3 regions of the Holtiella tumoricola genome follow, and region 1 is predicted to be linked to each of the others. Evidence: predicted binding sites of a transcription regulator. Region 1 holds the regulator's gene; each other region holds the start of a gene.
What was found. The regulator Rex, encoded in region 1, represses fermentation and respiration genes when NADH is low (regulators of the CRP and FNR family bind a similar motif). The targets are predictions, from matches to a motif close to ATTGTTAANTANTTAACAAT.

Region 1 (4,163 bases):
GCTGTTAATACATCTGAAAAACCAAATCTTCCAAATACACTTCCACCTATAGTTGCAACATTTCTAAATTGTGTTCCTACAATGTCCTTAACACAATTTGCTACAATACCATCAAAATGCTCTTGTAAAAGCCTACTTGTTTCTACCTGTCTTAGGCTTGTCATACATCCGATTTCAATGTATTCATCTGTTTCTGTAATTTGGTCAAGTCCAAGTTTAGATAAATCAATAGCAGTATGTACAGCTTGTTTACCCATTTTAAGCCATAGCATGCCCCCTAAAATAACATTTTTCTTGTTGGCTACAAGCGTTTCGTACGCTTCTTCTAAACTAGTTGCTAATAAATACTGGTTAATGGTAATCACGCAAGACTCTCCTTTTATATTAAATCTATTTTTAAAATATTTTAGGCGCTAAAAAAGAGAAAAACTACAGTTTTCTAGCTTCCCTCTATCTATTTTCTTAATTATTTTTTTAAAATCCTATAATAATTTCTCTAATTATTATATTAGAATGTAAACTTACGTAAGTCAATACAATTTCGAACATTTTTCATTTCTATCGACTTTATAGTTCTATTTTTTCTTCATTTTATATAGAACCACTTATTTTTTCAAAAAAAATGTTCGGAATTCTTTTATTATATTCTGCTATCATTCTTATCTTTTTTCTAAGATAAATGTATAAAAAAATGTCCATCTATCTCTGTTATTTTTCAACGTATGATAGACGAACATTCTAAGTTTACGACTTTCCATATAGTTTGGAAGTTATTGATTTTATTCACCTTCACATTCATTAATTCTGTAAGCTAATGTCATTAATGAATGTGATAAATGTACATTTTCTACTTGTACGCCGTCTGGTACAAATAAATCTACAGGTGAGAAGTTCCATAAACCTCTTACACCCCATTTAGCCAGATTTTCGGCTGTTTCTTTAACTTTAGTCTTAGGCATTGTCAAAATAGCAATATCTACTTTATGTTCCTTAACGAACTCTTCCATTTTGTCTATATCCAGAACTTCTATTCCACGAATACTCATACCTACAAGTCTTGGATTGACATCAAATAATCCGATTAAATTAAAACCACGCTTTTCAAAGCTTGTATAATTTGCAAGAGCCTGTCCTAAATTCCCTACCCCTACAATAATCATACTATGTGTATTTTCAAGTCCTAATATTTTTCCGATCTCTTTGTGTAAATATTCAACATTATATCCATATCCTTGTTGTCCGAAACCGCCGAAGTTGTTAAGATCCTGCCTAATTTGAGAAGCTGTAACTTTCATTTTTTCACTTAGTTCTCTAGAAGATATTTTAGTTACGCCATTGTCAAGCAATTCTCCTAAATACCTATAGTACCTTGGCAATCTTCTAATTACTGCCATTGAAATCTTTCTCTCTTCAGTCACATCTTTACCTCCTTCTTTTTACTCTTATTCTATAGTATAGCATTTTAGTTTTTTTTTTGTCAATCTACATAGTTCATTCATAGCTTTTATTTTTGTCGTTTTTCTGTTAATATGAAACTACAATAATGAGGAGGTTCACTTATGATTGCTAATTGTCATGGTATTCGTAAGTCTTTTAACGAAGAACTTGTGTTAAAAGATGTTTCATTTCATATAGAAGATACAGAAAAAGTTGCCCTAGTTGGAAATAACGGGGCCGGCAAAACAACTTTATTCCGAATTTTAACTGGGGAACTTCACCCTGATGAAGGTGATCTATTTTTTGCAAAAGGATCCACTATTGGTTACTTAGAACAAAATATGCAGTTTAATTCTACTCATACGGTATATGAGGAATTACTTCATGTATTTGATGAGGTCATTGCATTAGAAGCTAAGCTTCATCAAATGGAAGAAGAAATTTCTCGTACTCATTCTATGGAATTAACCCATACGTACGATGCACTCCGTATAACTTTTGAAGATAAAAAGGGCTATGAATATAAAAGTCTTGTAAAAGGTGTTCTAAAAGGATTAGGCCTTAAAGAAGAAATTTATAATCAACCCATTACCACTTTATCCGGTGGTCAAAAAACACGTGTTGCCCTTGCTAAGCTTCTTTTAGAAGAGCCTAGCCTTCTCCTTCTTGACGAACCAACTAACCATCTTGATATCGCAGCTACAGAATGGTTAGAAAATTACTTAAGAAGTTACAAAGGTGCAGTTCTTGTAATCTCTCATGACCGTTACTTCCTTGATCGTGTTGTAACGAAAGTCGTTCACTTAGAATTTGGTCGTGCTATGGTCTATAATGGCAATTATAGTAACTTTATCATTGAAAGTGAAAAAGTCTATGAAGCAGCTATGCATCAATATGAAAAACAGCAACAAGAAATTGCCAAACAACGTGCTGTTATCGCTAAACTTCGTCAATTTAATCGAGAAAAATCTATCAAACGTGCAAGAAGCCGTGAAAAACTTTTAGATAAAATAGAAGTTATGGACCTACCTACCATAGATGACAAGCCTATGAATCTAGTACTTACACCACGTATTACTAGTGGAAACGATGTCCTCACTGTTAAAGAATTATCTAAGTCATTTGAAGATGGGGCACTCTTTAGCCATATTAACTTTGATATCAAACGCGGTGAGAAGGTTGCTATTGTAGGTCCTAATGGAATTGGTAAAACCACTCTTTTCCGTATGATTATGGGTACAAGCGCTATTACAACTGGAACAGTTACACTTGGCACCAATGTATACATTGGTTACTATGATCAAGAACATGCTACCCTAAATCAACATGCTAGTATTATAGAAGAAATTCAAAATGAGTTTCCTGATCTTACAAATACTGAAATCCGTAACATGTTGGCATCTTTCCTATTTACAGGTGAAGATGTTTTTAAACCTATTCATGCCCTTAGCGGTGGTGAAAAAGGCCGTGTTGCACTTGCTAAGATCATGCTTTCAAAAGCTAACTTCCTCATCCTTGATGAGCCAACTAATCACCTTGATATGATGTCCAAAGAAGTTCTTGAAAATGCACTGAATCAATATGAAGGTACAATCCTTTATGTTTCACACGACCGTTACTTCATCAATCAAACAGCTACTAAAGTTTTAGATATGTCAAAAGATAATATGGCTATGTATTTAGGTGACTACGATTACTTTATGGAAAAGAAAAAAGAACTTTCTACTTCTCATTCAGTAAGTACAAACGCCCCTACTGGCACAAATTTATCTCATCAATCTACAACTACTTCTCCAACAGCTTCTACCAAAGAAGATTGGCAAAAACAAAAGGAATTACAAAATCGGATAAAAAAACTTCAAACAACACTTAAAGATATTGAAAGTCAAATTGAAGTTCAAGAAACTCTCGTTCTAGAATTAGATGAGCAACTTTGTCTAGAAGAAGTCTATACTAACCCTGATAAATCTCGCGAAGTCATGAACAAAAAATCCGAAGTTGAAATATATATTACAGAGCTTTATGCTAACTGGGAGTCTACTTCAGAAGAACTGGAAAGTTTAAACTAAACCAAAAGGGCCATTGCATGACATTGCAAGGCCCTTTTATTATTCATTTGTATTAATATGCATATTGTATTCAACGTTTTTAATATGTTGTCCAACAAGTTTTTCCGCTTTTTCACCATCTCGTTCTTTAAGTGCTAAATAGATAGCTTCATGCTCTTTCCAAGACTCTTTAGCTCTACCTGGTGTAGAAATAGAAGCCTTCCTTGCTTTTTGTACATAATGATGAAAATCCGATAAAATATGGTTAAGCGTCTTACTACGCGTTGCATTATAAATAATATCATGGAACTTATGATCTAACTCTTTTAATTGATTAAACTCATTCTTCTCAACATAAAAAGCTGTAAGTGCTAGAATCTCTTCCATTTGTTTTAAATCTTCTTCTGTAATTTTTGTTGCAGCTTTTCGTGCTGCTAACCCCTCTAACCTTGATCTAATAAGATAAATATCTTCAACATCTTCATCTGTAATCCCTGCTACAACGGTCTCTTTATTTGGAATAGATTGTACTAATCCTTCAAGTTCTAGCTGTCTAATCGCTTCTCTTACAGGTGTTCTACTTACCCCTAGTTCATTGGCTATTGTACTTTCACGTAAAACATCCCCTGGCTTATAGCTCCCATCTAAAATAGCTTCTCTAATTGCATTAAATACTCT
Region 2 (4,163 bases), on a different contig from region 1:
TCACATTTACCACAATTTATACATAAATCTATTGCAACATTCGGTACTAAACTAGCTTCTACATTAGGTTTAAAGGTAATAGCTTGAGTGGGGCAGGATGTTTCACATAAACCACATGAATAGCAATCTTTATCAAAATCAAAATTAATCATGTTGAACCTCCTCAAACGTATTTTTCTGAAAGATGTTTTTATCTATTTATATTATTATATACATATATATATGAAAGATTATTTTTTAGCTTGTGTATAGGTAGGAACGATATGAGCCAGAGATTGTCTAATGGAATCGGGGTCTGCTAAAGAATGGGACAATTCTTCTAGCCTAATTAAAAGTTCGTTAAAATCAATAGTACTAGGCTGAGCAATGAAGATTTTATTAGAATCGGTTTTGCCAAGTCCTTCTTCGCTTAAGAGAAGTTCTTCATACAGTTTTTCACCTGGTCTAAGTCCTGTAAAAATAATGTCAATATCTTTGTAAGGTTCTAATCCAGAAAGTTTAATAAAGTTAAGTGCTAAATCATAAATCTTTACAGGTGCGCCCATATCTAATATAAAAATTTCTCCACCAGATGCAAAGGTCATGGCCTGTAAGATTAGACTAACAGCTTCAGGAATAGTCATAAAGTAACGAATAACTTCTGGATGTGTAACCGTTAGTGGTCCACCATGTTCTAATTGTTTTTTAAAAAGAGGTATAACACTCCCATTACTTCCTAATACATTACCAAATCGGACAGCTACATAGTCTGTATCAGATGTGGTTTGATTAATGGACTGTATAATCATTTCACATGCACGTTTTGTTGCACCCATTACATTAGTTGGATTAACAGCTTTATCTGTGGAGATAAAGACAAATTTTGATGTTTTATATTTCTTAGCACATAAGGCTACATTAAGTGTTCCAAAAATATTGTTTTTCACAGCTTCTTCAGGATTATCTTCCATAAGAGGAACATGTTTATGAGCAGCGGCATGAAAAACGACATGAGGTGAATAGGTTTTAAAGACATATTCTAATTTTTCTTTATCTCTCACAGAACCAATAATTATTTTTAAAGCAGTTTTAGAAATACCATTTAAGAGTAATTCATTTTGAATATCGTAAGCGTTATTTTCATAGATATCAAAGATAATTAGTAGCTTAGGATTGAACTTTAAGATTTGTCTACAGAGTTCAGAACCTATTGACCCCCCACCACCTGTAACAAGTATGGTACGATCTGAGAGCAGCGTAGATATAATATGATTATCTAAATGAATAGGATCTCTACAGAGTAAATCTTCTATATTGACTTGACGTATAGGTAATAAGTTTGTGGTAAGAGAGTGATCAAGACCTGGAAAAATCATGAGCTTGCAGGTAGTATGGCTACAAATATTTATAATTTCAGTAATACGCTTTTTTGAAGCAGAAGGAATAGCAATAATAATTTCTTCAATGTCATAGATACGAGCTAGTTGTGGTATCTGTTCAATATTTCCTAAAACAGGTATCCCAATAAGCCTATGGGATTGTTTAAGTTTAGAATCATCTACAGCGAGTATAATTTGTCTGTGTGAAGAGACTAGATTCATATCTTTAATCAAAATATTAGCAGCAGTTCCGGCTCCAACAAGCATAGTACGTATTGCACTATGTGTATCATGTATTGGAAATGTGTTGCGGTATAGAGCCTTTAAATGTCGATAACCATCAATTATAAGTCGAACACTAATACGACTACCTAATGTAAATAAGATAAGTATAAGAAGATAAATGAGATAAATACCATTAGGAAGAGAAATAGGATACACTTTTGTATATATATAAAATAAAAGAGTTGATAAAAGATTAGAAGCAATTAATTGAGTAAAATCATGAATGCTCATATAGCGTAGAAGACATTTGTAAACTTTAAAACAAAGATTAGTTGCAAGATTAATAAGTGATAAAACAAAAAAGATTTGAAGATAAATAGCCCAATAATCACCTGGTATACAAAAATCAAAATGTAGTAGTAGTGCCACTAAAAAGGCTACATTGACTAGAATCATATCTCCTATAAACAAGGTATATTGATAGACTTTTGAGAACATTTAAATTCCTCCTATTTTAGGTGCTTCTTTTCATTTTTATTATATGGACAATTATTTTATAAAGTGATTAATAAATGAAGTAAAATTTACAAAAATTTAAAAATAATGAACAAGTAATGTCATTTAAAAATATAATAGAATTGAAATATATGTTGATTTTTAGGAGGGGAATAAAAAATGTCTTACTTAATCGTTGTAGCTCATCCTGACGATGAAGTCCTAGGAGCTGGAGCTACGTTGGCAAAGCTTTCGGCAAAAGGAATAGAAACCAATGTTTGCATTCTATCGGTCAATGCGGATGCTAGAAATTATAGACCAGAGCTGGAAGAATTGGATAAAAATATAGAAGCTACTAGACAAGTATTAGGAATCAAGAAAATCTATAAAGGTAATTTTCCTAATATTAAGCTCAATACAGTATCTCACCTTGAATTAGTACAATTTATTGAAGCAGCCATCTTAGATTGTGGAGCAGATGTTTTAATCACCCATGATCCGTCTGATCTAAATAATGATCATTTACAAACTTCACTAGCTTGTCAAGCAGCAGCCAGATTGTTTCAAAGAATGCCTCATATAAAACCTTTAAAAGAACTTATGTTTATGGAAGTACCGTCTTCTACAGAATGGTCTTTAAATACAGGGGGAAAATTCACACCAAACTTATTTATAGAAGTAGGAGAGGAATATATTGATAAAAAGATAGAAGCGCTTAAACACTATATAGGTGTAATGAGGGACTATCCTCATCCAAGAAGTGAAGCTTTTATCAAAGCACAGGCAGTTTATCGTGGTGGTCAATCTGGTATAGCATATGCTGAAGCTTTTAATGTTGTTTTTAGAAGAATAGTAGAGTAGGTAGTGTCTTATGAAAGAGAATAAAGGACAATATTTCTTAAAAAGAGTATTTGATAAGTGTTTAGCTAGCTTTTTACTGGTGAGCATGAGCCCTTTTCTATTAATCGCTATCTTATTAATTAAGATAAATGATCCTACCAGTCCAGTTTTATTTAAACAAGTACGAATTGGTTATCAGTGCAAGTCTTTTATAATATTAAAGCTAAGAAGTATGACTAATGAAAGAGATGAAAAAGGAGACTTACTGCCAGATAATTTAAGGCTTAAGTGGTGGGGAAAGCTACTAAGAAAAACCAATATTGATGAAATGCCTCAAATGATTAATGTGTTAAAAGGTGAAATGTCATTGATTGGACCAAGACCTGTGCTTCCTTCAGATGTAGAGAACTTTAATGCTTATCAGCTTAGAAGACAAGAGGTGTTGCCAGGTATTTCAGGATGGGAAGCTGTAAATGAATGGAAAACACCAACGTGGGATAAGAAGTTTGAATATGATATTTACTATGTAGAAAACTTTTCACTCTGGTTAGATGCTAAGATCTTTTTAAAAACAATCTATGTGATTTTGTTTGCCAAAAGACCAAGTGATGATTATCGCCCCACACGTTTTAATGGAAATGATGATTTAACTAAATAAAAGGAGAGGGTGCTCGTGATTATTTCAATTCATCAGCCAGACTATATTCCTTATATTGGATATTTTTATAAAATAGCCTATTCGGATTTCTTCGTTTTTTTAGATGACGCTCAGTTTTCAACGGATAATATGCATCATTGGAATAATATAAAAACACCCCAAGGTGAACTCCGCCTTAAGGTACCTGTAGAGAATAAATTAGGCATGAAAATTAATGAAGTACGTACGAGAGACACCCTAAAGTGGAAAGAAAAACACCTTAAAACAATAGAAATGAACTATAAGCGAGCTCCATTCTTTGAGCAAATATTTTCGACCTTTTCCCAACTCCTTTTAAAAGAGTATAGTAGTCTAGCTGAGATGAATATTAACATTAATAGCTGGATTGCTAATAGTTTTAAACTGAATACACCATTGCTGTTGTCTTCTAATATGGGCATTACAACAACTAAAGAGACACGTGTAATCGATATTTGCAAAGTCCTAAATGGCAACACTTATTTATCTGGAAATGGTGCAAGAGCCTATCAAGTTCCTGAACATTTTGCTGATAATGGATTAACTTTAACCTATACAAATTATAAAGC
Region 3 (4,163 bases), on a different contig from region 1:
CATCGGCTTGCCCTGTCATCGTACGCTTAATCCAGCGACGTTTTCCAGCTCTTATAGATCATATTTTGCCTATTATGTCTCCTATGGAACTTGCAGCTAGATATGTTAAGTCAGCCTATATGAGCCATGGTATTAAACAAGAAGAGGTAGGTGTTTTCTTTATATCACCATGTCCAGCTAAAGCTACGGATATCCATAAGCCAAAGGGACTTGAAAAGTCTTATGTAGATGGGGCATTTTCAATGCAAGAGATTTACCTAAAAGTAATTCATGAAATTAAAAATCACCCACACCCTATTAAGCGTAAACCAACCCCGGGGGGGATGAGTTGGGCAACTAGGAATGGAGGTATTAGTAATATAGGTATCGATAACCATATTGCAGTAGATGGTATTGAACGTGTTATTGATATTTTGGAAAAAGTAGAGGATGGTACATTATCAAAAATTCATTATATAGAAGCATTAGCTTGTACAGGTGGGTGCTTAGGTGGTGCACTTACTATAGAAAATCCTTTTGTGAGCCGTCATACACTCAAAAAATTAATAGAACATGAAGAACAAGAAGCAAAGAGAGAACAGGTTACTAAAGCCAACCATTTATTAGAAGCTCTTCCATATAAATATAATGTATCTATTGTACCTAAACCTGTTTTTTCGCTAGATGAAGATATTGGAACAGCTTTGGAAATGATGGAAGAAATAGAACAGCTATATAGTAAGTTGCCGCAAATAGACTGTGGTTCATGTGGTGCACCTACTTGTAGATGTTTTGCTGAGGACGTAGTCAAGGGGCATGCACATGTGGAGGATTGCATCTTTATGTTGAGAAAGCGTATTAAAGAGTTATCTGAAGCCATGTTTGAGCTCACACAAAAAATATTGCCAACAACAAAAGACTAGGGGGGATTTGATGACGGTCAAAGAGCTGGCAAATCAGTACAATTTAAATGTATTATGTGATGAAGGTATAGAGCAAAACATCAAAGGAGGTTATGTAGGTGACCTACTTAGCTTTGTGATGGCTCATGCCAAGGAAGAAATGATTTGGCTAACCATACAAGGACATATTAATACAGTAGCTGTAGCAAGTCTTATTGGTCTATCGGCCATTATTCTAACAGAAAAGAGCATGCCAACGGAAGAAATGTTAGAAAAAGCAAAAGAAAATGGTATCCCAGTACTAAATACACCGCTTACAAGCTTTCAATTAGCTTATAGGTTAGGTCAAGATGGTGTGTTAGGAGGGGTTGGATGATTGTCAGTTATGACTTTCATATTCATACAGTAGCATCGCCTTGTGGAGATGAGCTGATGACTCCTAATAATATTATTAATCTTTGTGAGCTTTTGGAGAAAAAGATTATTGCTATTACAGATCACAATACTTGCTGTAACTGTGCACCTATTATGGCGTTAGGAAAAGAAAAAGATATTTTAGTAATACCCGGAATGGAAATAGAGTGTATGGAGGAATTTCATCTCATTGCTCTATTTCCAAATCTTGAAAATGCTTATGAGGCTGAAAAACAAATACAAGCCTGCATGCCTAAAATCAGAAATAGAGCTTCTATTTTTGGAAATCAGTGGATTATGAATACAGAAGATGAAGTCATAGGTGAGATAGAACGTATGCTTTTAACAGCAACACAGCTATCCGTCTATGAGCTGGTGCCATTAGTCAAAGGATTGAGTGGATGTATTTATCCTGCACACATAGATCGTAATGCTTATAGTATCTTATCAAATTTGGGTGCTATTCCAGATGATTTATATTTTGACGCTTTTGAAGTTTCAAAGAATGCTAAAGATGAACTTTACAAAGGAATATATCCAGGTATGAGGTGTGTGAAGAGTTCGGATGCGCATTACTTAGAACAATTGTGTGAAGGAGAAAGTTTTTTAGAAGTGGAAAAAATAGATAAAAAAAGTGTGTTTGAATGGTTAGAACTTGTATAAAAATTGTATAAAATTAAATAAATAGTTGATAAAAATCATAATAAGTTGACAATACTACAAAATTGTGGTATTTTCATAAATATAATTAAAAAATTTCAGACTACTTGTGAACTTTTTAACGAAACCTTGAAATAATAAAACATCTATTGCTAAATGTAACAAAAGCGTAAGGAGGAAGAACGATGTCATGTGAGAAATGTAACAATCCACTTGCAACAGAAATGTATGCAGAATTAGGAGCTTTTATCGATGCACTACCAGAAAAACGAGGTGCATTAATTTCAGTGCTTCATAGAGCGCAAGCTATTTTTGGATATTTACCAAAAGAAGTACAAGAATACGTAGGTCAAAAACTTAATATACCAACTGCTCAAGTTTATGGTGTTGTAAGTTTCTATTCATTTTTTACAATGGAACCTAAAGGGAAATATCCTATTTCAGTATGTTTAGGAACAGCTTGTTATGTAAGGGGAGCAGATAGGGTTTTAGATGCTTTCAAAAATGAGTTAGGCATTGAAGTAGGTCAAACAACATCTGATGGTAAGTTTTCATTAGATGCATTAAGATGTGTTGGAGCGTGTGGACTTGCTCCTGTTGTAATGATTGGGGATAAAGTATACGGACGTATTAATACAGCTGAGCAAGTTAAAGAAATTATTGCAGAGTACCAAGAATAGATTTCTGATAAATAAGGAGGGTAAAAGCTATGACGAAAATCATGTCACTCGATCAACTTAAAACATTAAGAGATAATGTGAAAAATAAAGTAGATCTTCGTGTAAAAGGTGAAAATGTAGATAATATGGTAGTAGTTCGTGTAGCAATGGCAACCTGTGGGATAGCTTCTGGGGCAAGAGAAGTGATGAATTACTTTGCAGAGCTTGTAAGAGATGAAAAAGTAGATAATGTTGTCATTACACAAAGTGGCTGTATGGGATACTGTTATGCAGAACCTACTATTGAAGTCACATTACCAGGTAAAGAACCTGTTGTGTATGGAAACGTTGACAAAGCAAAAGCTAAGGAAATATTAGAAAAACATATTCTTGGTGGCGAAATGGTAGATGGCATTATACCAACTATCCATAAATCCCTTGATGAGTAATGGAAAGAAGGTGCTAAAATGTCTCAATATACAATGCATATTTTAGTTTGTGGAGGTACAGGGTGTATTTCATCTAGATCTCATGAAATCGTAGAAAATCTTAAGTTACATATCAAGGAAGCTGGGATGAGCGATACTGTTCAAGTTCTTACAACAGGATGTTTCGGTTTCTGTGAGAAAGGGCCAATCGTAAAAATTCTTCCAGACAATACGTTTTATGTTCAAGTAAAACCAGAAGATGCAAAAGAAATTGTTGCAGAGCATGTAGTTAAAGGGCGAAAAGTTGAAAGACTACTTTATGTAGATCCAGCGACAACAGATTGTGTATCAGACTCAAAACATATGGAATTCTATAAAAAACAAATGCGTGTAGCACTTCGTAACTGTGGATTTATTGATCCAGAAAATATTGATGAATACATAGCGAGAGATGGTTATGCAGCACTTGGTACAGTGCTTACAATGACACAACAAGAAGTGATTGATGAAGTGAAAAAAGCAGGACTTCGTGGACGTGGGGGTGGTGGTTTCCCTACAGGTCTAAAGTGGGAGTTTGCTTACAAAAATCAAAGTGATCAAAAATACGTTGTATGTAATGCAGATGAAGGGGATCCAGGTGCCTTTATGGATCGTTCAATTCTTGAAGGGGATCCAAACTCAATTGTAGAAGCGATGGCTATTTGTGGTTATGCAATTGGTGCAAATAAAGGGCTTGTATATATTCGTGCAGAGTATCCTTTAGCTGTTAAACGTCTTGAGATTGCTATTGATCAGGCACGTAATTATGGATTATTAGGTGAAAATATCTTAGGAACAGCGTTTAGTTTTGATATTGAAATTAAGTTTGGAGCGGGTGCTTTTGTATGTGGTGAAGAGACAGCACTTATTCACTCAATGGAAGGTATGCGTGGTGAACCTACAACAAAACCTCCATTTCCAGCTGAAAGTGGTTATTGGAATAAACCAACAAACGTAAATAACGTTGAAACCTTTGCGAACGTTCCAGTTATCTTCTTAAAAGGTGCAGATTGGTTCAGTAAGATTGGTACAGAAAAATCAAAAGGAACAAAAGTATTTGCTCTTGCAGGTAAAATCAATAA

Region 2: a site for Rex is predicted at 2,166-2,185, ahead of PBV87_RS07265 (PIG-L deacetylase family protein). Genes of this name have one in related genera too.
Region 3: a site for Rex is predicted at 1,992-2,011, ahead of PBV87_RS19740 (NADH-quinone oxidoreductase subunit NuoE family protein). Genes of this name have one in related genera too.

What each region holds. Positions count from the first base shown of each region.
Region 1 is NZ_JAQIFT010000007.1:67,805-71,967, reverse strand. It holds gene PBV87_RS01125 (FAD binding domain-containing protein) at 1-365, opposite strand, end outside; gene PBV87_RS01120 (redox-sensing transcriptional repressor Rex) at 780-1,418, opposite strand; gene PBV87_RS01115 (ABC-F family ATP-binding cassette domain-containing protein) at 1,560-3,506, shown strand; gene PBV87_RS01110 (GntR family transcriptional regulator) at 3,546-4,163, opposite strand, start outside.
Region 2 is NZ_JAQIFT010000030.1:26,926-31,088, forward strand. It holds gene PBV87_RS07255 (Coenzyme F420 hydrogenase/dehydrogenase, beta subunit C-terminal domain) at 1-152, opposite strand, end outside; gene PBV87_RS07260 (polysaccharide biosynthesis protein) at 231-2,081, opposite strand; gene PBV87_RS07265 (PIG-L deacetylase family protein) at 2,259-2,939, shown strand; gene PBV87_RS07270 (sugar transferase) at 2,950-3,576, shown strand; gene PBV87_RS07275 (WbqC family protein) at 3,592-4,163, shown strand, end outside.
Region 3 is NZ_JAQIFT010000068.1:99,025-103,187, reverse strand. It holds gene PBV87_RS19755 ([Fe-Fe] hydrogenase large subunit C-terminal domain-containing protein) at 1-902, shown strand, start outside; gene PBV87_RS19750 (DRTGG domain-containing protein) at 913-1,257, shown strand; gene PBV87_RS19745 (PHP domain-containing protein) at 1,254-1,958, shown strand; gene PBV87_RS19740 (NADH-quinone oxidoreductase subunit NuoE family protein) at 2,141-2,635, shown strand; gene PBV87_RS19735 ((2Fe-2S) ferredoxin domain-containing protein) at 2,665-3,063, shown strand; gene nuoF (NADH-quinone oxidoreductase subunit NuoF) at 3,082-4,163, shown strand, end outside.